Regions from separate parts of the Streptomyces sp. R35 genome, predicted to be linked through region 2. Evidence: riboswitches for the same ligand, from Rfam matches in the RefSeq annotation. Region 2 holds a riboswitch; each other region holds the start of a gene.
What was found. Region 2 has a riboswitch for S-adenosylmethionine ahead of AB5J50_RS47975 (ABC transporter substrate-binding protein). Riboswitches for the same ligand answer to the same signal wherever they lie in the genome.

Region 1 (10,219 bases), 7.6 Mb from region 2:
AGTAACACGCGTTGAAACACGAGGGAGCCCGGACACTCCGCCAGGAGGGTCCGGGCTCCCTCTTTTGCCACGCCTCATGTCCCTCACACGGCTCACTCGCCGCGCCGTAGTTGACGGGCGTTCATAGCGTGAGGTCATGAACCTCTCACCGCGAATCTGCACGGTCGTCAGCTGCACCACGCTGGTGGTCGCACTCGGCGCCGGTGTCACCGCCTGTGGATCGGGCGACCAGCCGCTCTCGGCGAAGCCGTACGACGCGGCGGGGCAGATCTCCTTCAACAGCCCCACCAGCGACGGCGGCAAGGCCGTCAAGGTGGACCCCGACAAGCCGCTGGAAATCCTCGCCACGGGCGACGACGGGCGTATCACCGACGTCACGGCGATAGATGCCTCGGGGCGCTATGTCTCGGGTGAACTCGCCGCGGACGGCAGCCGCTGGCACAGCACCTCGCCGCTGGCCGCGGGCGTCCACTACACGGTGCGGGTGAGCACCGAGGACGGGGACGGCGCCCCCGGCCGCAAGGTCCTCGAGTTCGACACCGGCACCCCCAAGACCCGGCAGGTGGTGAACGTCAAGTTCGGGCCGGAGGCGGGCACGTACGGCGTCGGCCAGCCCGTCACGGCCGAACTCAGTGTCCCCGTCAAGGACCAGGCCTCCCGCGCGATCGTCGAACGCGCCCTCAAGGTCGACTCCACACCCTCCGTGGAGGGCGCCTGGCACTGGGTGGACGACAAGACACTGCACTACCGTCCCAAGGAGTACTGGCCGACGGACGCCACCATCGAGGCACACAGCAACCTCGCGGGCATCAAGATCGGCGAGCGCCTCTGGGGCGGCAACGCCAAATCCCTGAAGCTCACCACGGGCGACCAGCTCATCGCCGTCACGGACGCCGCCGCGCACGCCATGACCGTCTACCGCAACGGCCAACAGATCAAGCGGATCCCGGTCACCACCGGCAAGCCCGGCTTCGAGACCCGCAACGGCGTCAAGGTCGTACTGAGCAAGGAGTACCTCGTACGCATGCGCGGCACCACCATCGGCATCGCCGAGGGCAGCTCCGACTCGTACGACCTGCCCGTCTACTACGCCACCCGCGTCACCTGGAGCGGCGAGTACGTGCACGCGGCCCCCTGGTCCGTGGGCAACCAGGGGTACGCCAACGTCAGCCACGGCTGCACAGGGATGAGCACCAGCAACGCCGAGTGGTTCTTCAACAACGTGCGCGCCGGCGACATCGTGAAGGTCCAGAACTCCAACGGCAAGACCATGGACCCCTTCGGCAACGGCTTCGGCGACTGGAACCTCGACTGGACGAAGTGGCGCAACGGCAGCGCCCTGGTAGGCGGCATCCCCGACGGCCCGCCCCCGCAGGACAGGGCCAGACTGCGCCCCGAGTCAGTGTGAGCCGGACGCCCGCTCCCGCGCCCCGTCAGGGGCGCGGGGCTGTGACGTGTGCGGCTCCGCCGCGTGGGCGCGAGCAACCACAACCGGCCCGCGGACGCCGTAGAGCATGGCGCCCCGAGCTCTCAGGCGCCCAAGAGAGCCTTCGTACGCAGCAGAGAGGCCAGAGAGGCGGCAAACTCCACCGGATCCACCGGCAGGGTCACCGCCGCGTCCGCACGGCTCCACGTGGCCAGCCAGGCGTCCTGGGGCCGCCCGATGAGCACCAGCACGGGCGGGCAGTTGAAGATCTCGTCCTTGATCTGCCGGCACACCCCCATGCCCCCCAACGGCACGGCCTCGCCGTCCAGCACGCAGACGTCGATCCCGCCCTTGTCCAGCTCCGTGATGACGGCGGCAGGCGTCGCGCACTCGACGAACTCGACCTGGGGGACATCAGCGGCAGGCCTGCGCCCCGTCGCCAGCCGTACCTGCTCTCGGGTGTTGGAGTCGTCGCTGTAGACCAGCACCGTGGCGGTCGGCTGCATTGTTCCTCCGCGTCTTTGGTCGGGAACTCGTGGTACCGATGGCGCGGATGCTACTCCTCCGGACACCTCGTCAACACCGGTTCGGACACCGCTTCGATGGGCCATACGGGCTGGACACACCCCATCAACACTCCGAACGGCACCCCCCGGGGTGAGGGCGGGATAAGCGACCGACATAATGTCGGTCGTGGCGACAGCAACGACAGTAGAAACCGGGCACGCGCACCCGTCGGTCAATCGGCCGAACCTCACCAGCGTCGGAACCATCATCTGGCTGAGTTCCGAGCTGATGTTCTTCGCGGCCCTCTTCGCGATGTACTTCACCCTGCGATCGGTGACCGGGCCGGAACACTGGAAGGAAATGGCGTCCAGCCTGAACTTCCCGTTCTCCGCGACGAACACCACGATCCTGGTGCTCTCCTCCCTGACCTGCCAGCTCGGCGTGTTCGCCGCCGAGCGCGGGGACGTGAAGAAGCTCAGGATGTGGTTCTCCGTCACCTTCATCATGGGCGCGATCTTCATCGGCGGTCAGGTCTTCGAGTACACCGAGCTGGTCAAGAAGGACGGGCTCTCGCTCTCCTCGGACCCGTACGGCTCGGTGTTCTACCTGACCACCGGCTTCCACGGCCTGCACGTGACGGGCGGCCTCATCGCCTTCCTGCTGGTCCTCGGCCGCACCTACGCGGCCAAGAGGTTCACTCACGAGCAGGCGACCGCGGCCATCGTCGTGTCCTACTACTGGCACTTCGTCGATGTCGTCTGGATCGGCCTCTTCGCCACGATCTACATGATCAAGTAATCGGGCCCACCGCCCGAAACATCCAGAAGCATCGACGCTGAAGATCCTGACACCGGGGTAATCCGTGAAAAAGCTCTCCGCACGACGACGCCATCCGCTGGCGGCGGTCGTCGTCCTACTCCTCGCGCTGGCGGCCACCGGGGGGCTGTACGCCGCGTTCGCACCCGCGAGCAAGGCGCAGGCCGATGACACCGCCCAGTCCCTCGCCATCGACGAGGGCAAGAAGCTCTACGCCGTAGGCTGCGCCAGCTGCCATGGCACCGGCGGTCAGGGCACCTCCGACGGTCCGAGCCTCGTAGGGGTCGGCGCCGCGGCGGTCGACTTCCAGGTCGGCACCGGCCGTATGCCGGCCCAGCAGCCGGGCGCGCAGATCCCGAAGAAGAAGGTCATCTACTCGCAGGACGAGATCGACCTGCTCGCGGGGTACATCGCCTCGCTCGGTGCCGGTCCCTCGGTCCCGACGAAGAGCCAGGTCGACCCCGCGGACGGGGACATCGCCAAGGGTGGCGAGCTCTTCCGCACCAACTGCGCCCAGTGCCACAACTTCACCGGCAAGGGCGGCGCGCTGACGCACGGCAAGTTCGCGCCGGACCTGGAGGGTGTCGACCCGAAGCACATCTACGAGGCCATGCAGACCGGCCCGCAGAACATGCCGTCCTTCCCCGACACCACGCTGTCGGAGAAGAACAAGAAGGACATCATCGCGTACCTCGACGCGGTCAACGGTGACGACACCGAGAACCCCGGCGGTCTCGAACTGGGCGGCCTCGGGCCGGTCACCGAGGGTCTGTTCGCCTGGATCTTCGGGCTCGGCGCCCTGATCGCCGTCGCCGTCTGGGTCGCCGCTCGGACCGCAAAGGCCAAGAAGTCATGAGTAGCCAAGACATTCCAGAAGAGAACGTGCCTGCTGAGCGGGCCACCGACGAAGATGCGCACGGTCAGGGCGCGGTAGCCGTCGCGGACGAGACGAACCCGTTCGCGGACCCCGGTCTGCCGCCCCACGAGCACCGCATCCAGGACATCGACGAGCGGGCCGCCAAGCGGTCCGAGCGCGTGGTCGCCTTCCTGTTCACGCTGTCGATGCTGGCCACCGTCGCCTTCATCGCCTCGTACGTGGCGATCCCGAACGACAAGTCGATCTTTGTCTTCCCGATCGGGCACATCAGCGCGCTGAACTTCGCGCTGGGTCTGACGCTCGGTGTGGCGCTGTTCTCGATCGGCGCGGGCGCGGTCCACTGGGCCCGCACCCTGATGTCCGACGTGGAGATTGCCGACGAGCGTCACGCGATCTCGGCGGAGCCCGAGGTCAAGGCCAAGGTCCTGGCCGACTTCAAGCAGGGCGCCAAGGAGTCCGCGCTCGGCCGCCGCAAGCTGGTCCGCAACACGATGTTCGGCGCGCTGGCCCTGTTCCCGCTCTCCGGCGTCATGCTGCTGCGCGACCTCGGTCCGCTGCCCGGCACGAAGCTGCGCCACACGATCTGGTCCAAGGGCAAGCTGCTCGTCAACATGAACACGAACGAGCCGCTGCGTCCCTCGGACATCGCCGTCGGGTCGCTCACCTTCGTCAAGCCCGAGGGCCTGGAGGAGGACGACGAGGACTTCCAGACGCAGATCGCCAAGGCGGCCACGATGATCGTCCGGCTGCAGCCGGACAACATCAAGGACAAGCAAGAACTCGAGTGGTCCTACCAGGGGATCGTGGCCTACTCGAAGATCTGCACCCACGTCGGTTGCCCGATCTCCCTGTACGAGCAGCAGACGCACCACGTCCTCTGCCCGTGCCACCAGTCCACCTTCGACCTCTCCGACGGTGCCCGAGTCATCTTCGGCCCGGCCGGTCACCCCCTGCCGCAGCTGCGCATCGGTGTGAACGACGAGGGCTACCTCGAGGCGCTCGGCGACTTCGAAGAGCCCGTCGGTCCTGCATTCTGGGAGCGCGGATGAGCACTGCGACCACTTCCGACTCGCGCTCGCGCGAGAAGGCACCCGCCGGTGAGCGGGTAGCCGACTGGGCCGACGGCCGCCTGGGGATCTACTCCCTGGCCAAGTCCAACATGCGCAAGATCTTCCCCGACCACTGGTCGTTCATGTTGGGTGAGGTCTGCCTCTACAGCTTCATCATCATCATCCTCACGGGTGTGTATCTGACGCTGTTCTTCCACCCGTCGATGAACGAGGTGACGTACAACGGCAGCTATGTCCCGCTCCAGGGACAGCTGATGTCGGAGGCGTTCAACTCGACCATGCACATCTCCTTCGATGTGCGCGGTGGTCTGCTGATCCGGCAGATCCACCACTGGGCGGCGCTGATCTTCCTCGCCGGCATGTTCGTGCACATGATGCGCGTGTTCTTCACGGGTGCGTTCCGCAAGCCCCGTGAGGTCAACTGGCTGTTCGGCTTCCTGCTGTTCGTCCTGGGCATGTTCACCGGCTTCACCGGTTACTCGCTCCCGGACGACCTGCTCTCCGGCACCGGTGTCCGCTTCATGGAGGGCGCGGTCCTGTCCGTGCCGATCGTCGGCACGTACCTCTCGTTCTTCCTCTTCGGCGGCGAGTTCCCGGGCGGCGACTTCGTGGCCCGCTTCTACTCGGTCCACATCCTGCTGCTGCCGGGCATCATGCTCGGCCTGGTGGTCGGCCACCTGATCCTGGTCTTCTACCACAAGCACACGCAGTTCGCGGGCCCCGGACGCAGCAACAAGAACGTCGTCGGCATGCCTCTCCTTCCGGTCTACATGGCCAAGGCCGGCGGCTTCTTCTTCCTGGTCTTCGGTGCCATCGCGGCCATCGCGGCCATCGCTCAGATCAACCCGATCTGGGCCATGGGCCCCTACCGGCCGGACCAGGTCTCCACCGGTGCCCAGCCCGACTGGTACATGGGCTTCTCCGAGGGCCTGATCCGCTTCATGCCGGGTTGGGAGATCAACCTCTGGGGCCACACGCTCGTCCTGGGCGTGTTCATCCCGCTGGTGATCTTCCCGCTGGTGCTGGTCGCGATCGCGGTCTACCCGTTCATCGAGGCCTGGGTCACCGGCGACCAGCGCGAGCACCACATCCTGGACCGCCCGCGCAACGCACCGACGCGTACGGGTGTCGGCGTCGCGTGGATCACCCTGTACATGGGGCTGCTGATCGGTGGTGGCAACGACCTCTGGGCCACGCACTTCCACCTCTCGATCAACACGGTCACCTGGTTCGTCCGGATCTTCTTCTTCGTCGGACCGGTCCTCGCGTTCCTCATCACCAAGCGGATCTGCCTCGGCCTCCAGCGCCGCGACCGGGACAAGGTGCTGCACGGTCGTGAGTCGGGCATCATCAAGCGCCTGCCGCACGGTGAGTTCATCGAGGTCCACGAGCCGCTTCCGCAGTCGGCGCTGCACGCCCTCACGGCGCACGAGCAGTACAAGCCGGCCGAGATCGGCCCGACGGTCGACGAGAACGGTGTCGAGCGCAAGGTGCCGGGCACGCAGCGGCTGCGCGCCAAGCTCAGCGAGGGCTTCTACGGGGACGACAACCAGATCCCCAAGCCCACCGTCGAGGAGTACAAGGAGATCACGAGCGGCCACGGCCACCACTGATCCTCTGACCGATCGTCATTGATCGCCACGGCAAGAGCCCTCGTCCAGTGCATGGACGGGGGCTCTTTGCCGTCCCCGGGCCTGGATAGGGTGTTCTCATCCACAAGGAGTCCCACAAGGACCCACACAGAGTCCCTTTCCGGGGACCGACCCAGGAGCGGCTTATGAGCGCTGTGAACCCCGCTGGAGGCGACACCGCGGCGGGCCGTTCCTGGCCCGACGTACTGAGCGCGCTGCTCGCCGGGCAGGACCTGAGCGCCGGTGACACGGCGTGGGCCATGGACCGCATCATGAGCGGTGAGGCCGCGGACGCCCAGATCGCGGGCTTCCTGGTGGCGCTGCGGGCCAAGGGCGAGACGGTCGAGGAGATCACCGGCCTCGTGGAGACCATGTACGCCCACGCGAAGCCGCTGCACATCCCCGGGCCGGCCGTCGACATCGTCGGTACCGGCGGAGACCGGGCCAAGACGGTCAACATCTCGACGATGTCCGCCATCGTGATCGCGGGTGCCGGGGCGAAGGTCGTCAAGCACGGCAACCGGGCGTCGTCCTCGGCGAGCGGCTCGTCCGACGTACTGGAGCGGCTCGGCATCAACCTGGACCTGTCGCCCGAGCGGGTGGCACAGGTGGTGGAGGAGGCCGGGATCACCTTCTGCTTCGCGGCCAAGTTCCATCCCTCGATGCGGTTCGTCGGCGCGGTCCGGCGTGATCTGGGGATTCCGACCTCGTTCAACCTCCTCGGCCCGCTGACCAACCCCGCCCGGGTCACCGCCTCGGCGGTCGGCTGCTTCGACACCCGGATGGCGGGGCTCATCGCCGGCGTACTGGCCGAACGCGGCTCGTCCGCGCTGGTGTTCCGGGGTGACGACGGCCTCGACGAGCTGACGACCACGGCCACCTCCCGGGTGTGGGTCGTCCGCGACGGCAAGGTGACCGAGGAAGCCTTCGACCCGCGGGACGTAGGCCTTGAGATCGTCCCGGTGGAGGCACTGCGGGGCGCCGACCCCGAGTACAACGCGGGGGTCGCCCGACGGCTCCTGGACGGCGAGACGGGCGCGGTGCGGGACGCGGTCCTGCTGAACTCGGCGGCGGCTCTGGTGGCCCTGTCGCCTACCGACGTGCCCCTGGTGGACCAGCTGCGCGCCGGGATGGAGAAGGCGGCGCAGTCGATCGACTCCGGGGCCGCGAAGAGGACTCTTGAGCGGTGGGTGGCGGCCAGCAGCGCCTGAGCCGCCCCGCCGTACGCCGGCTCTTCCGCCGTATGCGATGTGATGCGGGGCGCAGTCCGGATCCTGGACTGCGCCTTGCGCGTCGAAGATCTTCTGGCAAGATGCTGTATCAGGTCATGAGTGACAGTCATGAGGCCCCGGCCGACTGTCCGGCAACCCTCCGTCCGTGGCGGGGTGCCCCGGGTGAAGACCAGGTCGTAGGCAGCGAGGTCTACGGCAAGCGCGGACCCCTCGCCACTCACTTGAGTGGATACAGCCCAGGGGTCCTGGTCGTTCGAGGGAGCCTTCTGTGAGCAAGCGAATGCGATAGGGCGTAGCGCCCCACTTCCGCGTACCCCTTTTCACCTTTTTCGCCTTTCCTGCGCTGAGCCGCCCGTACCCCGGTGTACCCGCTCGCGCAGCGATCCCGCCTGCCTCTCACAGGAGCTCGCCATGTCTGTCTCCATCGCTGCCGCCGACCAGACCGTTTGTGCCCCTCTGCCCGTTCTGGGGCGAGATGTGACCGTCCCGCTCGTCACCGGTGGCGAGGTCACCTACGCCGCGCTCGACTACGCCGCCAGCGCCCCGGCCCTGCAGCGGGTGTGGGACGACGTGGCGGCGTACGCCCCCTACTACGGCAGCGTGCACCGTGGCGCCGGCTACCTCTCGCAGCTGTCCACCGACCTGTTCGAGAACTCCCGCAAGACCGTCGCCGAGTTCCTGGACTGCCGTGAGGGCGACCAGGTCGTCTTCACCCGCTCCACCACCGACTCGCTCAACCTGCTCGCCGCCACTCTTCCGGCCGACTGCCAGGTCTTCGTCTTCGAGACCGAGCACCATGCGTCCCTGCTGCCGTGGAAGGACGCTCGGGTCACCTACCTCAACGCCCCGCGCAGCCCGCGCCAGGCCGTCGAGACGCTGGAGCGCGCCCTCGCCGACCGCGACCCCTACGGCCCGGCCCTCGTCTGCGTCACCGGCGCCTCGAACGTCACCGGTGAGCTGTGGCCGGTGCGCGAGCTGGCCGCCGCCGCACACGCGCACGGCGCCCGTATCGTCCTCGACGCCGCGCAGCTGGCCCCGCACCACCCGGTGTCCGTCCGTGACCTGGACGTCGACTGGGTCGCCTTCTCCGGCCACAAGCTGTACGCGCCCTTCGGCTCCGGTGTGCTCGCCGGCCGCTCCGACTGGCTGCGCGAGGCCGAGCCGTACCTCGCGGGCGGTGGCGCCAGCCGTAAGGTGTCGCGCCGTACGGACGGTGGCGTGGACGTGGAGTGGCACGAGAGCGCCGCCCGGCACGAGGCCGGCTCGCCGAACGTGATCGGCGTCTACTCGATCGCGTCCGCCTGCAAGGCCCTCACCGAGGCCGGCTTCGACACCCTCGTCGCCCGTGAGCAGCACCTGATCGACACGGTCCGCGCGGGTCTCGCCGAGGTCCCCGAGGTGCGCGTCCTCTCCCTCTTCGGTGACGAGGCCCCGCGGGTCGGCGTGATCTCCTTCGTCGTCGAGGGGTGGAACAGCTCGCACTTCGCCGCGGCGCTCTCCGCGGAGTACGGCATCGGGGTGCGCGACGGTCTGTTCTGCGCCCATCCGCTGGTGCGCACCCTCCTCGGCAGCGACCCGCAGACCCAGGGGGAGTGCGGTGCCCCCGAGGCCGCGCCCGGCGAGAAGTCCCTGAACGCCATCCGTGTCAGCTTCGGTGCGGGTACCCCCGACGAGCACGTCGAGCGCTTCGTCACCGCCGTGCGGGAACTCGTCCGCGACGGTGCGAAGTGGCAGTACCGCACGGAGGACGGCCGCTGCGTCCCCGCGGTCTGAGCCATCGGTTGGGTGTCGGCTGGTCTAAAAGATTGCGCAGTTCCCCGCGCCCCTAAAAGGGGCGCGGGGAACTGCGCAATCTTTTCAGCGGGGGTCTGGGGGCGCAGCCCCCAGGGATGGGACGGGTAGGGGCGGCGGGGGCGAGAACTAGTTGTCGAGGCCGATCGCGAACGCCGCCTCGAGGTCGTGCTGGGAGTACGTGCGGAAGGCGACGTGGGTGTCCGTGGCCTCGACACCCGGGATCTTGCTGATCCGGCCGGGGATGACGTCCGCGAGGTCGTCGTGGGCCTTCACCCGGACCATGGCGATCAAGTCGTACGTGCCGGTGACGGAGAAGACCTCGCTGACAGCGTCCAGCGCGGCGATCGACTCGGCGATCTCGGGGATCCGGTCCACGCTGGTCTTGATGAGGACGATCGCGGTGATCACGGCTGGTTCTCTCCCTCGGGGGCGGTCGCTGGGGCCTTCACTCTAGTCGCCCGGCCGAAACGCACCCATGCGTAGACGAACCCCAGCGAGAAGCCCACCAGGTGGGCCAGATAGGCGACCCCGGGGCCGGAGGTGCCGCGGCCCGCCGCCAGCCATTGCAGGGTGACCCAGAAGGGCAGCACCACCCAGGCGGGGAAGCGCAGCGGCAGGAAGAAGAGGAACGGGAAGAGACTGGTCACCCGGGCCTTGGGGAACAGGTACAGGAACGCGCCGAGGACCGCGGAGATCGCCCCGGAGGCGCCGACCAGGGACTGCTGCGAGGCGGCGTTGGCGGCGGCGTAGCCCAGCAGGGCGAGGTAGCCGCAGCCGACGTAGAAGAAGGCGAACTGGATGTGGCCCATGCGTTCCTCGGTCATCGCCCCGAAGACGTAGAAGAAGAGCATGTTGCCGAGGAGGTG
Region 2 (10,219 bases):
GAGTTCGCCGACCTGGTGAACGCGCCCGTCATACAACGCCGTTGGGTGACCGTGGCCACCGGCGGCCACGTCGGCGGCGTCTTCTGGCACACGCGGAAGCCCGCCCTCGTTCTGCTGCACGACGCCGGTTCCAGCGCCCGCGCCTGGGACGAGGTGCTGTTGGCCCTGGACCGTCCCGCCGTCGCCCTCGACCTTCCCGGGCACGGCCGCTCGAGCCGGCGCGGCCGGGGTGACTACCGTCCCCGCCGACTCGCCGCCGCGCTGGAGGAGACGGTTCGGTCCTTCGCCCCGGGCGGCGTACCCGTCGTGGGGCTCGGCTACGGGGCGCTCGCCGCGATCGCGCTGAAGGCGAAGTTCCCGCACAGCGCCGGACGCCTCGTGCTCGTCGACGCGCTGCCCGGCGCGCTGTCGCCGGGCCTGCGTCTGTGGCCCACGCCCAGCCCCGTCTTCGCCGGCCGCGAGGAGGCGGCGACCTGGCTCGACGGGCGCGGCGCGGCGGACGCGGCACGGACGGCCGAACTGGAGACCGAGCAGGCTGCGGACGGCACCTGGGCCTGGCGCCACCACCTCGGCAGCCTGCCGCCGGATGCGCCCACCGTCCTCGACGACGAGACGCTCTGGCAGCAACTCGCCTCCCTGCCCGCCCCGTTGCTCATCCGCACCGACGGCGGCCCGCTGGACACGGCCTCCGTCGCCCGCTTCGGCGCGGACGTACCGGACGGCGAGATCGTCACCATCGAGGCGACCCCGAGCGCCCTCGCCGACACACTGCGCCCGCTCACGCACTGACTCACCCATCCGAAGGAGCACCGCCATGTCACACGACACCGACATCCCCGTCATCGACCTCGCCGCCGCACTGGCCGACGACGCCCCGGACGACCTGCTGGCCGACGTGCGCCGGGCCGCCGAGACCATCGGCATCATCCAGATCGTCAACCACGGCGTACCCGCGGAGGTGATCGCGGAGTTCAACGACGGCTTCGGCCGCATCCTCGATCTGCCCCGTGCGGAGAAGGAGCGGCTGGCCAGCCCCACCGGACACCCCTACCGCGGCTGGCGGCAGTGGCCCGACGACTTCGGACGCCTGGAGCTCGAACGGTTCAACATCGCCCAGTACGACGACGCGGCCGCGGCCGAAGCCGCGGGACTCTCCCCGGAGCACGCCACCCTCTTCGCGCATGCCAACGTGTGGCCGCCGCAGGAGCCCGGCCTCCGTGCCGCGACACACCGCTACCACGACGCGTTCGTCGACGTCGCGCGACGCGTCCTCGGCCTGTACGCGCGCGTGCTCGACGTACCCGCGCACACCATCCCGCTCGGCGACGACGTCTACACGACGCTGGTCGTCAACGACTACCCCAAGTGGCCCCACGACACCGGCACTTCCGACGACGAGAAACTCCTTCTCCTGGAGCATGCCGACAGTTCCGCGATCACCGTGCTCCATCAGGAGGGCGACTACGCGGGCCTGCAGGGCCAGCGTCCCGACGGCACCTGGATCCCGGTGCCGATCCGGCCGGGCGCCCTGCAGGTGTTCACCGGCACCCTGCTGACCAACTGGACGGAGGGCCGGCTGCGGCCCGGGCGGCACCGCGTGGTGGCCGGCGGGTCGGTGACGCGCCGCTCCTCCGCGGTGTTCGTCCACCCGAGCCTGGACACGGTCGTCGAACCGCTGCCGGCGTTCGCCGACCTGGACGGCTCCGACTTCGAACCCGTGTCAGTGTGGGAACGGGCCAGCAGCAACGTCGACGAGTACCTGCGGGTGTTCGGCCGCCCCGAGCAGGTCGCGGCCTGGCGCGAGAACCGCGCCTACGTCGCCGAAGTCACCGCGTGAGCAAGCCGAAGGAGAGCCGGTCATGACCACATTCCCCACCGCGCGCGCCGTCAGGACCACCCCCGAAGGCCTCCTGTGGGAGCCAGGCGAACGCTGGGTACGCGGCCGCAAGGGTGACGTCACCGTCGTCGACAGCCGGCATCCCGTCCTCGTATGGGAACCCGGAGTGCCCGTCCCGCTGTACGCCTTCCCCCGCGAGGAGGTCCGCGAGGACCTGCTCCGCCCGGCGAAGAACCCCCCGACGGGCACGCACACCGGATCGCGGATCTTCTACGACCTTGAAGTCGACGACGAGCTGCTGGAGAACGCGGCCTGGACCTTCCCGGCCGCCGACCTGGCCGACCACATCGCCTTCGAGTGGTTCCGGCGCAGCGGCAAGGGCCTCGACCACTGGTACGAGGAGGAGGAAGAGATCTTCATCCACCCCCGCGACCCGCACAAACGGGTGGATGCCATCCCCAGCAGCCGCCACGTCCGGGTCGAGATCGACGGCACGCTCGTCGCCGACACCCACCGCCCGGTCCTGCTCTTCGAGACCGGCCTGCCGACGCGGTACTACATCCCGCGCGAGGACGTCCGCCTGGAGCTGCTCGAACCCACCGACCACAGCACCGGGTGCCCCTACAAGGGCACCGCCGAGTACTGGTCGTGGCGGGGTGAGGCCGGCGTCCCGCCGAACGTCGTCTGGAGCTACCCGGAGCCGCTGCCCGCGGTGGGCGCCGTCAAAGGCCTCCTGGCGTTCTACAACGAGGCCGTCGACATCACGGTCGACGGCGAACGCCTGGAGCGCCCCGTCACCCCGTTCACCAAGGCGCTCGCGGCGCAGCCGCCGACGTGACGGCACCGGTGGCCGTGATCACGGGCGCCGCCTCCGGGATCGGGGAGGCGGCCGTGCGTCTGTACGCCGCACGTGGACACCGCGTCGTCGCCGTCGACGTGGCGGAGGAGCGGCTTGCCCGGCTCGCCGGGCTCGACGGCGTGGCGGCACTCGCCGGCGACGTGGCGGCCGAGGAGACGAACACAGCGGCCGTACGCCTCGCGCTCGACCGGTTCGGACGGCTGGACACGGCCGTCCTGAACGCGGGGATCGGCGGTGCCGGTCCGCTGGAGTCGCCCGGGGCGATCGAGCGGTTCGACCGGCTCTTCCCCGTCAACGTCCGTGCGGTGGCCCACGGTATCCGGGCCGCCGTGCCGGCGCTGCGCGCGGGCGGCGGCGGGGCGATCGTCGCCACGGCGTCGGTGTCCGGGCTGCGCGGCGATCCGGGCACCTGGGGCTACAACGCGACGAAGGCGGCCGTGATCAACCTCGTGCGGGCCACGGCCGTCGACTACGCGGCGCAGAGCATCCGCATCAACGCCATAGCCCCGGGCCTCACTGAGACCGAGATGACCGCCACCCAGGTCGCGAACCCGGATCTCACCGCGCGGATCCCCGTCCACCGCTGGGCCACCCCGCGCGAACAGGCGGAGGTCATCTGGTTCCTGACCTCGCCCGCCGCCTCCTACGTGACCGGAGTGACCGTTCCGGTCGACGGCGGGCTGAGTGCCAACGGGGGAATCCTGCCTCCGCCGTCCGCCGCGGAGGAACGTCGTTGAGGGCCCTCGCGGGGGGAGTCGTAGACGTGCTCCAGGCCTTGTACCGCCTCCTTGTGCCGGTGTCCGCGCACGTCATCCCGGCACAGGGAACTCTTGACGCCGAGAGAATTGTCGATCTACGGTGAGCGCGAGCTACGAGTTCCGGTGATCAAGCCCTGGCTGGCCGGACGGCAACCCTCGACGCAGCGGGGTGCCCCAGGTGAAGGCTCGGCGGATGTTCCTGTTCTGCAAGTGCGTTCCCACCGGCCCGTGAGCCGGCGACACCCCTAGGAGGACGGCGTGGCAACTGGCCTCGTGCTGTGCTCCCGACGCCATGTGGATCTGCTGCTGGTCTGCAGCTGTCTCTGTCACAGCTGACCCTTTTTCGCTCTTCACTCCCACCTTTCACGCGACAGCGCGCGCTCGGCATGTCCTGCCTGCCGGGGCCCCTTCGTGTTCCCACTCATGCGGAAGCAGAGACCAGCCATGGCACAGCACAGCACCCTCAGACCGTTCCGGTCCCTCGGCGCCATATCCCTCGGCACGGCGTTCCTGGTGGCCCTGACCGGCTGCACGAGCACCAAGAACTCCACCGGCGCCACCGGCACCGGCGGTGCGACGATCACCGTCGGTACGACGGACCAGGTGACCAGCCTCGACCCGGCGGGCGCCTGGGACGCGGGCTCCGGCACCATCGAGAGCGAGGTCTACGCGACCTTGCTCAGCGTGAAGAACGGTGCCACGGAGGTCTCACCGGACCTGGCCACCGGGATCGAGCTGACGGGGGCCAAGGAGTACACGGTCACGCTGAAGAAGGGCCTGAAGTTCGCCAACGGTCACCAACTGACCTCCTCCGACGTCAAGTTCAGCTTCGACCGCACGTTGAAGATCGCCGACGAGAACGGTCCGTCGTCACTGCTGTACAACCTCGACTCCGTCGCCGCCCCGACACCCACCACCGTCGTCTTCACCCTCAAGTCCGCCAACGACACGCTGTTCCCACAGGTGTTGTCCACCGCGGCCGGCTACATCGTCGACGAGCAGGTCTTCCCTGCGGACAAGATCCTCGACGACAAGGCCATCGTCGCGGCCAAACCCTGGAACGGCCCTTACGGCGTCACGAGTTACGACAAGAACTCGCTGGTCTCCTTCACCGCCAACAGTGCCTACGCGGGTCAACTGGGCGCCCCGAAGACCAAGAACGTCCAGCTCAAGTACTACACCGACGCCAGCAACCTGAAGCTCGACGTCCAGCAGGGCACCGTCGACGCCGTCTACCGCACGCTCACCACCGCCGACCTCGACGACCTGTCCAAGAAGAAGGACATCAAGGTCCACACCGGGTCCGGCAACGGCATCCGCTACGTCGTCTTCGACTTCCGGACACAGCCGTACGGCACCAAGACCAAGAACGCCGACAAGGCCAAGGCGCTGGCCGTGCGGCAGGCCGTCGCCGACTCCGTCGACCGGGCCCAACTCGCCCAGCAGGTCTACAAGAACAGCTATCAGCCGCTGTACAGCTCCGTGCCCGACGGACTCACCGGCGCCACCGACTCGTTCAAGTCGCTCTACGGCGACAAGAAGGGCGGCCCCGACAAGGCAGCTGCCGCCGCACGGCTCAAGAAGGCGAAGGTGAGCACCCCGGTCACCCTCAACCTCCAGTACAACAGCGACCATTACGGCTCGTCCTCGGCCGACGAGTACGCGCTGGTCAAGACCCAGCTCGAAGCCACCGGACTGTTCAAGGTGAACCTGCAGTCCACCGAGTGGACCCAGTACGGCAAGGACCGCATCAAGCACCTCTACCCGCTCTACCAACTCGGCTGGTACGCCGACTACTTGGACGCGGACAACTACCTCTCGCCCTTCTACTCGGCCAACAGCTGGGTCGCCAACGACTACTCCGACCCCGCAGTACGCGAGCTGATCAAGAAGGAGGAGACGGAGACCGACACCGCCAAGCGCGCCGAACTGCTCAAGCAGGTACAGGACAAGGCCGCCGCGTCGGTGCCGCTGCTGCCGCTGCTCCAGGGGTCCACCGCGATCGTCACCCGTACCGACATCAGCGGTGTACCGGACGAGCTGAACAGCGCGTACACCTTCCGCTGGGCAGGACTCGCGAAGAAGTGAGCACTCTGACGCAGGACACCCCCGGCGCCGTCGTCACCCCGGCCGACGGCGCCGCCGGGTACGGTCTCGCCCGCTACCTGGTGGTCCGCTTCCTCCTCATCATCCCCACCGTGTTCGTGCTGGTCAGCCTGGTCTTCTTCCTGATGCGCGCCACCGGTGACCCGATCAGTGCCGCCTTCGGCGACCGGCTCACCCCGGACCAGCTCCAGGCGAAACTGCACCAGGCGGGCTACGACCGGCCGTTGCTCACCCAGTACCTGGACTATCTGAAGTCCCTGGCGACCGGCGACTTCGGCCACACCGTCACCGACAACGAACCGGTGACCCACGTGCTGGGCACCTACGGCGCCGCCACCGTCGAACTCGCCTTCTACGCCCTCATCGTGGCCCTCGTCGTGGGAGTCCCCCTGGGCATGGTCGCGGCCTCCTACCGGGACCGCGCGCCCGACGCGGCGCTTCGGCTGTTCGCCGTCCTCACCTATGCCACCCCCGTGTTCTTCGTGGGACTGCTGCTGAAGCTCGTCTTCGCGATCCAGCTCGGCTGGCTGCCCGCGTCAGGCCGGGCGAGCACCGACGTCCAGCTCTTCCTGCAGAACCAGACCAGCACGACGGGGCTCTACCTCGTCGACGCCCTGCGCAGCGGCGACGGGGCGGCCGTCGCCGACGTCCTGAGGCACGCCGTACTGCCCGCCCTGGCGCTGGGCCTGCTCGTCGCCGGCATCCTGCTGCGGCTGGTCCGCACGAATCTGATCGGCACCCTCGGCGCCGACTACGTCGAGGCCGCCCGCTCCCGAGGCGTGGCGCCTTTCCGCCTGGTCACTCGGCACGCAACCCGGCCCGCCCTGATTCCCGTCGTCACCGTCCTGGGGCTCCAGGTCGCCGGGCTGCTCGGCGGAGCGGTGCTGACGGAGACCACCTTCGAGTGGAAGGGCCTCGGCTACGAACTCGCCCACTATCTGACGGTGCGTGACTTCCCTGCGGTGCAGGGCATCGTGGCGCTGTTCGCCGTCGTCGTGGCGGTGACGAACTTCCTCGTCGATGTGGTCGCGGCGCTGATCGATCCCCGAGTGAGGTACTGAGCCGTGGCCCAACTCCTCGTGCGACGGCCGACCTTGCTGCCGGACCGTCTTCGCGTGCGGCTGCGTACCGGCGGTGCGGTGCAGCGCGCCATGCTGCTCACCGGTGCCGTACTCACCGCAGTGTTCGTCCTCGCGGCGCTCCTCGGACCGCTGCTCGCCCGGTACGGATACGCCCAACTCCAGGACGGCGGGGGGTTGTTCGGGTCGCAGCAACACCCCAGTAGTACCCATCCGTTGGGCACCACCATCGCGGGGTACGACGTGCTGTCCCGCACGGTGTGGGGCGCCAGGACCGCGCTGGAGATCATCCTCGCCGCGCTGCTGCTCTCGGTGGTCCCGGGCACCGTTCTGGGCCTGGCCTCCGGCTATCTCGGCGGCCGCCTGGACCGGTTGCTGGTGGGGCTGGCCGACGCGCTCTACGCGTTCCCGCCGCTGCTGCTCGCCATCGTCATGTCGATCGTGATCAGCGGCGGACAGTCGAGCCTCGTCGGGGGCCTCGGTGCGGCGGCATGCTCGGTCGCCGTGTCCTTCGTACCGCAGTACTTCCGTGTCGTACGGGCCGAAGTGATCCGGGTGAAGGCGGAGCCCTTCGTGGACGCGGCCCGGGTGATCGGCACCGGGACCTGGCGGATCATGTTCCGGCACGTGCTGCGCAACTCGGTCCGCACCCTCCCGCTGATCTTCACCATCAACGCCTCCGAGGCCATCCTCACCCTCGCCGGGCTCGGCTTCCTCGGCTTCGGCATCGAGCCCAACTCGGCCGCCGAGTGGGGCTACGACCTCAACCGCTCGGTCGCGGACGTCACTTCGGGGCTGTGGTGGACCGCGATACCGCCGGGCCTGGCCATCGTGCTCACCGTGCTCGGCACCACCCTGCTCGGCGAGAGCCTCACCGACCTGGCCGACCCGCGGCTTAGGCGGCGCGGCGGCTCGACGGCGACCGCCACCGGAACGGACGGAGGCGCGGACGATGACTGACCTGCTGCGCATCGAGGACCTGCATGTCACCTTCGCCACGGACGCCGGTCCGGCCCCCGCGGTGAAAGGGGTGAGCCTGTCCGTCGCTCCAGGGGAGGTGCTGGCCCTGGTCGGCGAGAGCGGCAGCGGCAAGACCGTGACGGCCAAGTCGGTCCTGGGGCTGCTGCCCGCCACCGCGAACGCTCGCGGCCGCGTGCTGCTCGGCGACGGCACCGCCGACCCGGCCGAGGACGTGCTCACCGCGCCCCCCGCCCGTCTGCGCGCCCTGCGCGGCACGCACGCCGCGATGGTGTTCCAGGAGCCGTCCACTGCGCTCAACCCGGTCTTCACCATCGGCTGGCAGCTCACCGAGGGCCTGTGCGCCCACGGACACGGCGGCAGCAAGGCCGAACGCCGGGCCCTGGCCGTCGAATGGCTCGACAAGGTCGGCATCCCGGACCCGGCCACCCGCGTGGACCACTACCCCCACCAGCTGTCCGGCGGACAGAAGCAGCGCGCCGTCATCGCCATGGCCCTCGCCCTGGGCACCAGGCTCATCGTGGCCGACGAGCCCACCACGGCCCTGGACGTCACCGTCCAGGCGGAGATCCTGGAACTCCTGCACCGCTGCCGCACCGACTTCGGCACCGCCGTGCTCCTCATCACCCACAACATGGGCGTGGTCGCCGACCTCGCGGACCGGGTGGCGGTGATGAGCGAGGGCGAGGTGGTGGAACAGGCCCCGGTCCGCGCGTTGTTCGCGGCGCCTGGCCATCCGTACACCCGGGAACTGCTGGCCGCTGTACCGGTCTTCGGCGAGGGAAGCCGTACGCCGGCATCCGGGGCGGACGACGAGCAGCCGGTTGTACGGGCTGCCGGGCTGGTCGTGGACTACCCGGGGCGGCTGGGGAGGAAGGGTTTCCGGGCTGTCGACGGCGTGAGCTTCGAGATCCGGCCGGGTGAGGTGCTCGGTCTTGTGGGGGAGAGCGGCAGCGGCAAGACCACCATCGGCCGGGCAGTCGCCGGTCTGACGGCGGCGACCGGCGGTGAACTCGACGTGTTCGGCGAGCCGTTGACGGCACGACGGCGTACGCGCGGCCGGGCCGGCCACATCGGCTACGTCTTCCAGGACCCCGCGGCCAGCTTCAATCCGCTGCTGACCATCGCCGACAGCATCGCGGAACCCCTGGTCGTCCACCGGCGCGAACTGGGCGCCACAGCGATCGGCGCCGAGGCCGAGGCGCTGCTGGAGTCCGTCCACCTGCCCCGCAGCTACGCCGACCGCTACCCGCACGAGCTCAGTGGCGGCCAGCGTCAGCGTGCCGCGCTGGCCCGCGCGCTCGCTCTGCGGCCCCCGCTGCTCATCGCTGACGAACCTACCTCGGCCCTCGACGTGTCCGTCCAGGCGAAGGTGCTCGACCTCTTCACCGAACTGCAGCGGGAGCTGGGCTTCGCGGCGCTGTTCATCAGTCATGACCTCGCGGTGGTCGAGCAGGTGGCGGACCGTGTCGTCGTCCTGCACCGTGGCCGCATCGCCGCGTCGGGCACCACGGCCGAGGTGCTGGGCAGCCCGGAGGACGACTACACCCGGCGGCTGGTCGCCGCCTTGCCCGTCGCCGACCCGGTCCGGCAGGCTCGGCGCCGGGACCTGACCATCGGCGTCCCTGACGCCCTCGACGAAGGAGTGGCACGCGCATGACCGACACCGTGTTGGATGTGGTCGAACAGGTGCTGAGCAGCACCCCCGTCTTCGACGGCCACAACGACCTGCCCATGGCGCTGCGCGCCCGCTCCGGGTACAGCGTCGAGGGGCTCGCCGACGGCCGCCCGGACCTCCACACCGACCTGCCGCGGCTGCGCGCCGGAGGGGTCGGCGCGCAGTTCTGGTCGGTGTACGTCTCCTCAAAACTGCCCGAACCCGAGGCCGTGGTGGCCACGCTGGAGCAGATCGACGCTGTCTACCGGCTCGTCGCCCGCTACCCGGACACCCTGCGGATCGCCTACACCGCCGCCGACGTCGAGCGCTCGCTCGCCGACGGACGGATCGCCTCCCTGCTGGGCATCGAGGGCGGCCACAGCCTCGCCGAGTCCCCGGGCGTCCTGCGGTCGTACGCCCGACTCGGCGTCCGCTATGTGACCCTCACCCACAACGACAACACCTCCTGGGCGGACTCGGCCACCGACGAGCCGGGCGTCGGCGGCCTGAACGACACGGGCCGCGCGATCGTCGCCGAACTCAACCGCACCGGCCTGCTCGTGGACCTCTCCCACGTCGCCGAGTCCACCCAGCGGGCGGCCCTTGCCGCTTCCACCTCCCCGGTGCTGTTCAGCCACTCCTCCGTACGCGCCCTCAACGACCACCCGCGCAACGTCGCCGACCCGGTCCTGGCGCTGCTGCCGGGCAACGGCGGTGTCATCCAGCTCACCTTCGTGCCGTACTTCATCTCCGCCGAAGTCGCCGAATGGTCACTGGAGTTGCAGGCGGAACGCGAACGTCTCGGGCTGCCGGCCCATCCCTGGACGTGGCCACGCGCACCACGACCGGGCGAGGATCCGGCCCAGGTCGCCGAGGAATACGCGGGGGCCTTCGCCGCGTCAGCCGACGCCCGGCTGCGACGCTGGACCGAGGAGCACCCCCGCC
Region 3 (10,219 bases), 5.6 Mb from region 2:
GGAGGACGTTACGACTTCGCCCCGGCGACCTCGGCCTGCTCGGCCGGGCCGGAGGCGGCCGGCGCCGCCTGCACCGCGGCCGTCCGGCGGCCCGGCAGGAAGGACGCGAGGACGAAGGCGAGGACCGCGGCACCGGCGCCGATGGCCATGACCGTCTTGAAGCCGTTCTCGGAGGGCAGGGCGGTGGTGCCGAAGGTGGTGGTCATCTGGGCCAGGATCACACCGGCGAGGGCGCTGGCGAACGACGTACCGATGGACCGCATCAGGGTGTTGAGGCTGTTGGCGGCGGCCGTCTCGGTGGCGGGCACAGCGCCCATGATGAGCGCGGGCATCGCGCCGTAGGCGAAGCCGACACCGGCGCCGATGATGCAGGAGACCAGGATGAGGTGCCAGACCTCGGACATCAGCACGATGTTGAGGCTGTAGCCGGCGGCCACGATGACCGCGCCGATCATGAGGGTGATCTTCGGGCCCTTGGCCTTGGTGATGGCGGCGGAGACCGGCGCCATGGCCATCATCACCAGGCCCTGCGGGGCCAGCACCAGGCCGACGGTCAGCATGGACTTGCCGAGACCGTAGCCGGTCTGCGTGGGCAACTGGAGCAGCTGCGGCAGGACCAGGGACATCGCGAACATCGAGAAGCCGAAGGCCACCGAGGCGAGGTTGGTGAAGAGCACCTGACGGCGGGCGAGGGTGCGAAGGTCCACCAGCGGCTGGCTGGTGCGCAGCTCGTACGCGCCCCAGGCCAGCAGCACGACGACCGCCGTGGCGAACAGGCCGAGGGTGGTGCCGCTGGTCCAGCCCCACGTGGAGCCCTTGGAGACGGCCAGCAGCAGGGAGACCAAGGCGGTCGACAGGCCGATGGCGCCGATCAGGTCGAAGCGGCCGCCGGCGCGCACCTTGGACTCGGGCACGAGGGTCAGGACGAGGGCGAAGGCGACGGCGCCGAGTGCGGCGGAAGTCCAGAACAGGATGTGCCAGTCGAAGCGGTCGGCGATGAAGGCGGCGGTGGGCAGGCCGAGGGCGCCGCCCACTCCCAGCGAGGCGCTCATGAGCGCGATGGAGCTGGTGAGCCGTTCCTTGGGCAGGACGTCACGCATGATGCTGATGCCGAGCGGGACGACAGCGGCGGCCAGGCCTTGCAGGGTCCGTCCGATGATCATCGGGGCCAGGGAGTCGCTCAGCGCGCAGACGACCGAACCGGCCACCAGCAGGACGATGCTGACCAGGAGCAGGCGGCGCTTGCCGAACATGTCGCCGAGGCGGCCGACGACCGGCGTGGCGACGGAGGCGGCGAGCAGCGTGGCGGTGACTGCCCAGATGGTGTCCGACGCCGAGGCGTGGAGGAGCTTCGGCAGCTCCGGGACGATCGGGATCACCAGGGTCTGCATCAGCGAGACGACGATTCCGGCGAGGGCCAGCACCGCCACCACGGCGTTCGACCGCGGTGAGCCTCCGGCGTCGGCGGGTCGGGCAAGGGTGTCGGACATGGCGGGCCTCCGGGACAGGCAAGGTTGCTTGACTTACTCAAGCTAACCCAAATTGATTGACTTAAGCAAGCGAAACTTTGGGGGAGGGGTCAGCCGTGCGGTTGGGTTGTGTGTCGCCTGCGGGCCGGTGGGGGTTGCCCGCGAAGCCCCGCGCCCCTGAAGGCGCGGGGCTTCGCCCCGCGATCCCCCGCCCACCGCCGTCTTTAGGGGCGCGGGGAACTGCGCAATCTTTCGGACCAGCCCCCACCCACCCGCACCCGACACACAACCGAACGGGGTCGAAGGGGCAGAGCCCCTGGGGATGGGACGGGTAGGGGCGGCGGGGGCGAGGAACCGGTGGGTCAGCTCAGGGTGCGGAGTGCTGCCGCGTCGTACGGCGCCAGGTCACCGAAGCGGCCGTCGAGGACCTTCGCCGCCCACTCCGGGTCCTGGAGCAGCGCGCGGCCGACGGCGACCATGTCGAACTCGTCGCGCTCCAGGCGGTCGAGGAGGTCGTCGATGCCCTTGACCGGGGAGCCCTCCCCCATGAAGCCCTTGATGAAGTCGCCGTCCAGCCCGACCGAGCCGACGGTGATGGTGGGCTTGCCGGTCAGCTTCTTCGTCCAGCCCGCGAGGTTGAGGTCGGAACCCTCGAACTCCGGAAGCCAGTAGCGGCGCGTCGAGGCGTGGAAGACGTCCACCCCGGCCGCGGCGAGCGGGGCGAGGAGCGCCTCCAGCTCCTCCGGCGTCTCGGCGAGCCGGGCGTCGTACGCCTCCTGCTTCCACTGCGAGTAGCGGAAGATGATCGGGAACTCGGGCGAGACGGCCGCGCGCACCGCGGCGACGATCTCGGCGGCGAACTTCGTACGGGCCACCAGGTCACCGCCGTACGCGTCCGTGCGGCGGTTGGTGCCCTCCCACAGGAACTGGTCGAGGAGGTAGCCGTGCGCGCCGTGGATCTCCACGCCGTCGAAGCCGATGCGCTCGGCGGCGGCCGCGGCCTCGGCGAACGCCGCGATGACGTCGTCCAGGTCGGTCTGGGTCATGGCCTTGCCGGTGGCCTCGGTGGCGCCGATGCGCAGGCCGGAGGGGCCGACCGCGGGGGCCTCGGCGAACGGCGGCTGGCCCGCCTCGCGCACCATGCCGATGTGCCACAGCTGCGGCACGATCTTCCCGCCCGCGGCGTGCACGGCGTCGGCGACCTTCGCCCAGCCCGCGAGCTGCTCCTCGCCATGGAAGCGCGGGATGCGGTCGCTCTGCCCGGCCGAGTCGTGGCCCACGTACGTGCCCTCGGTGACGATGAGGCCCACGCCCGCGGCGGCGCGGCGGGCGTAGTAGCCGACCACGTCCTCGCCGGGGACACCACCCGGCGAGAACTGCCGGGTCATCGGCGCCATCACGATCCGGTTGGGGACGGTCAGGCCGTTCAGGGAGACGGGGCGGGACAGGATCTCGGCTGCGCGGGAGGGGGCGGCAGTCACGTAGGGGCTCCTCGGAGAGGTCGGTCACGGGGGTCGATCCGACGTCGAGTAAGACGGGGATTCCAGGTGGTATGTGCATGTGCATCAACCACCCGTGAACGTCAACTCCTCCGTCCGTCGACTCATTCCGCCGCCCCGCACCACCCACATGTGATCCCGAACACGCCCGAGGGCGGCACCCCCTGGGAGTGGGGGTACCGCCCTCGGAACGTAAGGACAGAGATCAACCAGGGCCGTTATGGCCGAGTCGATCAGAAGTCCATGTCACCGCCCGGCATGCCGCCCGGAGCGGCCGCGCCGGCCTTCTCGGGCTTGTCGGCGATGACGGCCTCGGTGGTGAGGAACAGCGCGGCGATGGAGGCGGCGTTCTGCAGGGCAGAGCGCGTCACCTTCGCCGGGTCGATGATGCCCTCGGCGATCATGTCCACGTACTCACCGGTGGCGGCGTTCAGGCCGTGACCGATGGGCAGGTTGCGGACCTTCTCGACGACGACGCCACCCTCGAGACCACCGTTGACGGCGATCTGCTTGAGCGGGGCCTCCAGGGCGAGACGCACGGCGTTGGCGCCGGTCGCCTCGTCACCCTCGAGCTCCAGCTTCTCGAAGACCGCGGAGGCCTGGATGAGGGCCACGCCACCACCGGCGACGATGCCCTCCTCGACGGCCGCCTTCGCGTTGCGAACGGCGTCCTCGATGCGGTGCTTGCGCTCCTTGAGCTCGACCTCGGTGGCGGCACCGGCCTTGATGACGGCCACGCCGCCGGCCAGCTTCGCCAGACGCTCCTGGAGCTTCTCGCGGTCGTAGTCCGAGTCCGAGTTCTCGATCTCGGCACGGATCTGGTTGACGCGACCGGCAACCTGGTCCGCCGAACCCGAGCCGTCGACGATCGTCGTCTCGTCCTTGGTGATGACGACCTTGCGAGCGCGGCCGAGCAGGTCGATGCCCGCGTTCTCCAGCTTGAGGCCGACCTCCTCGGAGATGACCTCGCCGCCCGTGAGGATGGCGATGTCGCCGAGCATGGCCTTGCGGCGGTCACCGAAGCCCGGGGCCTTGACGGCTACGGACTTGAAGGTGCCACGGATCTTGTTGACGACCAGGGTCGACAGGGCCTCGCCCTCGACGTCCTCGGCGATGATCAGCAGCGGCTTGCCGGACTGCATGACCTTCTCGAGAAGCGGCAGCAGGTCCTTGACGTTGCTGATCTTCGAGTTGGCGATCAGGATGTACGGGTCGTCGAGGACGGCCTCCATACGCTCCATGTCGGTGGCGAAGTACGCCGAGATGTAGCCCTTGTCGAAGCGCATACCCTCGGTGAGCTCCAGCTCCAGACCGAAGGTCTGGGACTCCTCGACGGTGATGACGCCTTCCTTGCCGACCTTGTCCATCGCCTCGGCGATGAGCTCGCCGATCTGGGTGTCGGCGGCGGAGATGGAGGCCGTGGAAGCGATCTGCTCCTTGGTCTCGACATCCTTGGCCTGCTCAAGGAGGGCACCGGAGACGGCCTCGACGGCCTTCTCGATACCGCGCTTGAGAGCCATCGGGTTGGCGCCGGCGGCTACGTTGCGCAGGCCCTCGCGGACGAGCGCCTGGGCGAGAACGGTCGCCGTGGTCGTACCGTCACCAGCGACGTCGTCCGTCTTCTTGGCGACTTCCTTGACCAGCTCGGCGCCGATCTTCTCGTACGGGTCCTCGAGCTCGATCTCCTTGGCGATGGAAACACCATCGTTGGTGATCGTGGGGGCGCCCCACTTCTTCTCGAGGACGACGTTCCGGCCCTTGGGGCCAAGGGTGACCTTGACGGCGTCGGCGAGCTGGTTCATCCCGCGCTCGAGACCGCGCCGTGCCTCCTCGTCGAACGCGATGATCTTGGCCATGTGAAGTGGTCCTCCCGGACGGGGTGGATTGCTCCGGATCGCGCCCGCGCCCGCGACGGACGGCCTGCAGCCCTTGTGGTTCCTTGCCCCACCGGCCTGCGGACCTCACTGGCCCGATCCAAGTTCTGTCACTCTCACTGGGAGAGTGCTAACGCCAATGATTAGCACTCGACCCCTGCGAGTGCAAGCGCCTCTCACGAACGAAGGGGACGCCCGGAACGCCCCGGAACGCACGAGGGGCCGCATCCCAGGTGGGATGCGGGCCCCTCGGCGTGAGTGCGTCGGTGGCCGATCGCGCCGGATCAGACGGCGAGCTTGACCATGTCCGCCTGCGGACCCTTCTGGCCCTGCGAGATCTCGAACTCCACTCGCTGACCCTCTTCAAGGGTGCGGTAGCCGTCCATCTGAATCGCGCTGTAGTGCACGAAGACGTCCGCACCACCGTCGACCGCGATGAAGCCGTACCCCTTCTCCGCGTTGAACCACTTGACGGTGCCCTGAGCCATGCCTAACTCCCCTATTACTGGCCCTTGCACAGATCCACACTTCGCGGATCCGGGTCAGACCTCACCCCCCAACGATTGGGGGTGTGCGCCGGAACGCGTCGACCGCGGCTGAATGTATCTGTCCAACTGCCGTCTGCAACAGGTCAATCGGACGAGAATTCTGGGCATCGCCGATCGGGAAAATGCGGAGGACTTGCGAAGTTTCAGGGCAAGTCGGGCCCCGTATATGCCATAAAAGGCTCAAAAAGGAGGGGCACTTTGGCTACTTCTTGTCGGGTGTCGCACAGGTACTCATATGCATCCGGCATGAATAGCGAAGCGGGTTCCCCAACTGTACCCCGCTCAACCATGCAGAATTGCCCCCTCCGTTTCTCTCACGGAGAGGGCAATTCGATGAACACTGCGTATTCGGCGTTACCGAGGGTAGCGATCAGCCTCCGGCGACGGCCGGGATGATCGAGACGCCCGCACCGTCCGGCGTAGCCGTCTCCAGCCCCTGCTCGAACCGCACGTCGTCGTCGTTGACGTACACATTGACGAAGCGGCGCAGCTTGCCCTGGTCGTCCAGCACGCGCGCGGCGATACCCGTGTGGTTCTTCTCCAGGTCGGCGATGACCTCGGCGAGAGTCCCACCCTCGGCACTCACCTCGGCCTTGCCGCCGGTGTAGGTGCGCAGGATGGTGGGGATGCGAACGTTGACGCTCATGCCTTGTGACCTCCGGTCAGGTGGAGCGCCCCCAAAGGGGCGCGGGGAACTGCGCGACCAGCCCCCACCGGCCCGCAGAAAGAGAACGGCCCTACTTACGCGAGCCCAGCTTCCCGGAACGACTCCAGGTTGGGACGAATGGTCGCCGTCAGCCCCGTACCGGCCACCGCGTCCAGCGTCTTCAGACCATCGCCGGTGTTGAGGACGACGGTCGTGAGGGTCGGGTCGAGGAGACCATTCTCGATCAGCTTCTTCGCCACACCCACGGTCACTCCACCGGCGGTCTCCGCGAAGATGCCCTCGGTCCGGGCGAGGAGCTTGATCGCGTCGACGACCTGCTCGTCGTTGACGTCCTCCACGGCCCCACCCGTCCGCCGCGCGATGTCGAGCACGTACGGCCCGTCCGCCGGGTTGCCGATGGCGAGGGACTTGGCGATGGTGTTCGGCTTCTGGGGGCGTACGACGTCGTGGCCGGCCTTGTAGGCGACGGACACCGGCGAGCAGCCCTCGGCCTGGGCGCCGAAGATCTTGTACGGCTTGTCCTCGACGAGCCCGAGCTTGATCAGCTCCTGGAGGCCCTTGTCGACCTTGGTGAGCTGGGAGCCGGAGGCGATCGGGATCACCAGCTGGTCGGGAAGCTGCCAGCCGAGCTGCTCGCAGATCTCGTACGCGAGGGTCTTGGACCCCTCCGCGTAGTACGGCCGCAGGTTGACGTTGACGAAGCCCCAGCCCTCGCCGGCGGGGTCGCCGATCAGCTCGGAGCAGAAACGGTTCACGTCGTCGTAGTTGCCCTCGATGCCGACGAGCTCGCCGCCGTAGATCGCGGCCATGACGATCTTGCCCTGCTCCAGGTCGTGCGGGATGAACACGCAGGAGCGGAAGCCGGCGCGGGCGGCGGCGGCACCCACCGCGCCGGCCAGGTTGCCGGTGGAGGAGCAGGAGAGGGTGGTGAAGTCGAAGGCGCGGGCGGCCTCGATGGCCTGGGCGACGACGCGGTCCTTGAAGGAGTGCGTCGGGTTGCCGGAGTCGTCCTTCACGAAGAGCTTGCCGGCGTCGACACCGAGCTCGCGCGCGAGGTTGTCGGCCTGGACGAGTTTGGTCCAGCCGGGGTTGATGTTCGGCTTCTCGGCGACGTCCGCGGGGACGGGCAGGAGGGGCGCGTAACGCCAGATGTTCGCGGGACCCGCTTCGATGCGCTTGCGGAGTTCTTCGGTTTCGTAGGCCGAGAAGTCGTACGCGATCTCCAGCGGGCCGAAACACTCCTCGCAGGCGAAGACCGGGCCGAGCGGGACGCGGTGGCCGCACTCGCGGCAGGAAAGCGCGGCGGCCGGACCGAGGTCCACGGAGTTGGCCGAGTCGGCGGAGATTCCCGTGTTCGTGGTGCTTGCAACTGTCTGCGCAGCCATGGAGGCGAGGCCCTTTCTCCTCATCTTCCTCACGGCGCACTTCGCCGTGAGACGGATTTGGCACCTTCCCAAGCCGGGAGCCTCGCGACGACAACGTAGTCGTACGAGACCGGCTGGAGGGTTGCCGGGGCTTCATCGGGCCGTATCCCTCTGCCCCTCTGGATGAGCGGTATTTGATTGTTGAACTGTTGAACACAGTACGTGCTGATGATCCAGGACATGCGATGGTCATCCGCGTTGTTCAAGACTGTAACCGAAGGCCAGGACAGTTGAGATAGTCGTCCGAACCGCGAGATGGATCACATGCTGATGAGAGTGTGTGACCAGACAGTGAGGAGCCGCAGACTGTGCTGGAAGAAGTCGAGCGCTGGCTGAGCACACGCTCCTGGTCCGTTACCGACCGCCCGCTCCACAAGCTCATGGCCGCCAAACGCACCTCAGGATCGACGGTCAGCGTAGTGCTGCCCGCCCTCAACGAGGAGGAGACGGTCGGCGAGATCGTCGCCGTCATCCGCCACGACCTGATGCAACAGGTGCCCCTCGTCGACGAGATCGTCGTCGTCGACTCGGGCTCGACCGACCGTACCTCCGAGGTCGCCGCCGCCGCGGGCGCGCGCGTCGTGCACCGCGACGAGATCCTGCCGCGGATCCCGACCGTGCCCGGCAAGGGCGAGGTCCTGTGGCGGTCGCTGCTCGTGACGAGCGGGGACATCGTCTGCTTCATCGACGCGGACCTCAAGGAATTCTCGTCCGACTTCGTCTCCGGGATCGTGGGCCCGCTGCTCACCGACCCGGGCGTGGACCTGGTCAAGGCCATGTACGACAGACCGCTGGGCGGGGCGGCGGGCCAGGGCGGCCGGGTCACCGAACTCATGGCGCGCCCCCTGCTGAACATGCACTGGCCGCAGCTCGCGGGCTTCGTCCAGCCGCTCGGCGGCGAGTACGCGGCCCGCCGCTCCTTGCTCGAACAGCTGCCGTTCCCCGTCGGGTACGGCGTCGAGCTGGGCATGCTCGTCGACGCCCTGCACCTCGTGGGCCTGGACGCCCTCGCCCAGGTCGACGTCGGCGTCCGCAAACACCGCCACCAGGACGGCCAGGCGCTGGGCCGCATGTCCGCCGCGATCTACCGCACGGCCCAGCTGAGGCTGGCCCGCGGCCACATGATCCGCCCGTCCCTCACCCAGTTCGAACGCGGCAAGGAGGGTTTCGAGCCGCGCACGTACTCGGTGGACACGGAGGAACGCCCCCCGATGTCCGAAATCGCCGAGTACAGGAAACGAAGGGCCGCGTAGACCGGGCCCCGATAGGGGCGCGGGGCTGTGACATCTGCGGCTCCGCCGCGGGGCGCGACCAGCCCCCGCCGGCCGTGAGATCACATACGACCTCGCATACGGCCGAAGTGAACGTTTGAGCGTTTAGGCGGGGGGCTAGATTTCGAGGCATGGCTTCAACGCAGGGCGAAAAAGCGCAGGGCGCCCACCGCATCCTGGTCGCGTCCAACCGCGGCCCGATCACCTACGAGGTCGACGAGAACGGCTCGCTGAAAGCCAAGCGCGGCGGCGGCGGGCTGGTCTCGGGTCTGTCCGCGATCGGCCCGGACGCGGGCGCCCTGTGGGTGTGCTCGGCACTCGGCGACGGTGACCGCGAGGCGGTGCGGCGCGGGGTCGGCGAGGACGGCGTACGGATGCTCGACATCGACGCCACCGTGCACACCGACGCGTACAACGGCATCGCGAACTCCGTGCTCTGGTTCGTCCACCACATGCTGTACCAGACCCCGCTGGAGCCGGTCTTCGACGCGGAGTTCCGGCGCCAGTGGGGGTCGTACAAGGCGTACAACCGGGCGTTCGCGGAGGCGCTGGCGGAGGAGGCGGATCAGGGCGCCGTGGTCGTCGTGCAGGACTACCACCTGACCCTGGTCCCCGGGATGCTGCGCGAGCTGCGGCCCGACCTGCGGATCGGGCACTTCTCGCACACTCCGTGGGCGCCGGTGGACTACTTCCGGATGCTGCCCGACGACATCTCCGAGCAGGTGCTGCGCGGGATGCTGGGCGCGGACCGGCTCGGGTTTCTCACCCGCCGCTGGGCGGACGCGTTCACCGCGTGCGCCGACGAGCTCGTCGGCGGGCTCGGCGACACCCGGGTCGGGGTGCACGGGCTCGGCGCGGACGCCGACTTCCTGCGGCGCCGCTCGCACGAGGCGGATGTCGAGGAGCGCATGGCGGCCCTCCGGGCGGAGATCGGCGAGGGCCGGAAGACGATCGTGCGGGTCGACCGGACCGAGCTGTCGAAGAACATCGTGCGCGGGCTGCTGGCCTACCGGCAGCTGCTCGATGACCTGCCGTCGTGGCGCGAGCGCGTCGTGCACGTCGCCTTCGCGTACCCCTCACGGCAGGACCTCGCCGTGTACCGGGACTACACGGCCGAGGTGCAGAGCCTGGCGGACGACATCAACTCAGCGTACGGAACGCCGGGTTGGACCCCCGTACTCCTGCACGTCAAGGACGATTTCGCGCGCTCGCTGGCCGCATACCGGCTCGCCGACGTGGCCCTCGTCAACCCCATCCGGGACGGCATGAACCTCGTCGCCAAGGAGGTGCCCGTCGTCTCCGACGAGGGGTGCGCGCTGGTGCTGTCGCGGGAGGCGGGGGCGTACGAGGAGCTCGGCGAGGACGCGATCGTCGTGAACCCGTACGACGTGATCGGCACCGCGCGGGCGCTGCACGAGGCGTTGTCGATGCCGCCGCACGAACGGGCCGAGCGCACCAAGCGGCTGG

Region 1: another riboswitch for S-adenosylmethionine. It lies ahead of AB5J50_RS14195 (aminotransferase class V-fold PLP-dependent enzyme); the one in region 2 lies ahead of AB5J50_RS47975 (ABC transporter substrate-binding protein).
Region 3: another riboswitch for S-adenosylmethionine. It lies ahead of thrC (threonine synthase); the one in region 2 lies ahead of AB5J50_RS47975 (ABC transporter substrate-binding protein).

The regions. Positions count from the first base shown of each region.
Region 1 is NZ_CP163440.1:3,060,694-3,070,912, reverse strand. It holds gene AB5J50_RS14235 (cytochrome c oxidase subunit 4) at 1-5, shown strand, start outside; gene AB5J50_RS14230 (Ig-like domain-containing protein) at 137-1,408, shown strand; gene AB5J50_RS14225 (hypothetical protein) at 1,531-1,932, opposite strand; gene AB5J50_RS14220 (heme-copper oxidase subunit III) at 2,111-2,731, shown strand; gene AB5J50_RS14215 (c-type cytochrome) at 2,796-3,605, shown strand; gene AB5J50_RS14210 (Rieske 2Fe-2S domain-containing protein) at 3,602-4,675, shown strand; gene AB5J50_RS14205 (cytochrome bc complex cytochrome b subunit) at 4,672-6,309, shown strand; gene trpD (anthranilate phosphoribosyltransferase) at 6,474-7,538, shown strand; SAM riboswitch class IV at 7,651-7,767, shown strand; gene AB5J50_RS14195 (aminotransferase class V-fold PLP-dependent enzyme) at 7,971-9,332, shown strand; gene AB5J50_RS14190 (Lrp/AsnC ligand binding domain-containing protein) at 9,480-9,761, opposite strand; gene AB5J50_RS14185 (rhomboid family intramembrane serine protease) at 9,758-10,219, opposite strand, start outside.
Region 2 is NZ_CP163440.1:10,656,592-10,666,810, forward strand. It holds gene AB5J50_RS47955 (alpha/beta fold hydrolase) at 1-789, shown strand, start outside; gene AB5J50_RS47960 (2-oxoglutarate and iron-dependent oxygenase domain-containing protein) at 815-1,837, shown strand; gene AB5J50_RS47965 (DUF427 domain-containing protein) at 1,860-2,675, shown strand; gene AB5J50_RS47970 (SDR family NAD(P)-dependent oxidoreductase) at 2,672-3,433, shown strand; SAM riboswitch class IV at 3,564-3,673, shown strand; gene AB5J50_RS47975 (ABC transporter substrate-binding protein) at 3,899-5,542, shown strand; gene AB5J50_RS47980 (ABC transporter permease) at 5,539-6,621, shown strand; gene AB5J50_RS47985 (ABC transporter permease) at 6,676-7,599, shown strand; gene AB5J50_RS47990 (dipeptide ABC transporter ATP-binding protein) at 7,592-9,277, shown strand; gene AB5J50_RS47995 (dipeptidase) at 9,274-10,219, shown strand, end outside.
Region 3 is NZ_CP163440.1:5,096,754-5,106,972, forward strand. It holds gene AB5J50_RS23275 (MFS transporter) at 9-1,490, opposite strand; gene AB5J50_RS23280 (NADH:flavin oxidoreductase) at 1,832-2,950, opposite strand; gene groL (chaperonin GroEL) at 3,202-4,824, opposite strand; gene AB5J50_RS23290 (cold-shock protein) at 5,127-5,330, opposite strand; gene AB5J50_RS23295 (MoaD/ThiS family protein) at 5,761-6,036, opposite strand; gene thrC (threonine synthase) at 6,132-7,442, opposite strand; SAM riboswitch class I at 7,460-7,611, opposite strand; gene AB5J50_RS23305 (glucosyl-3-phosphoglycerate synthase) at 7,790-8,734, shown strand; gene AB5J50_RS23310 (trehalose-6-phosphate synthase) at 8,884-10,219, shown strand, end outside.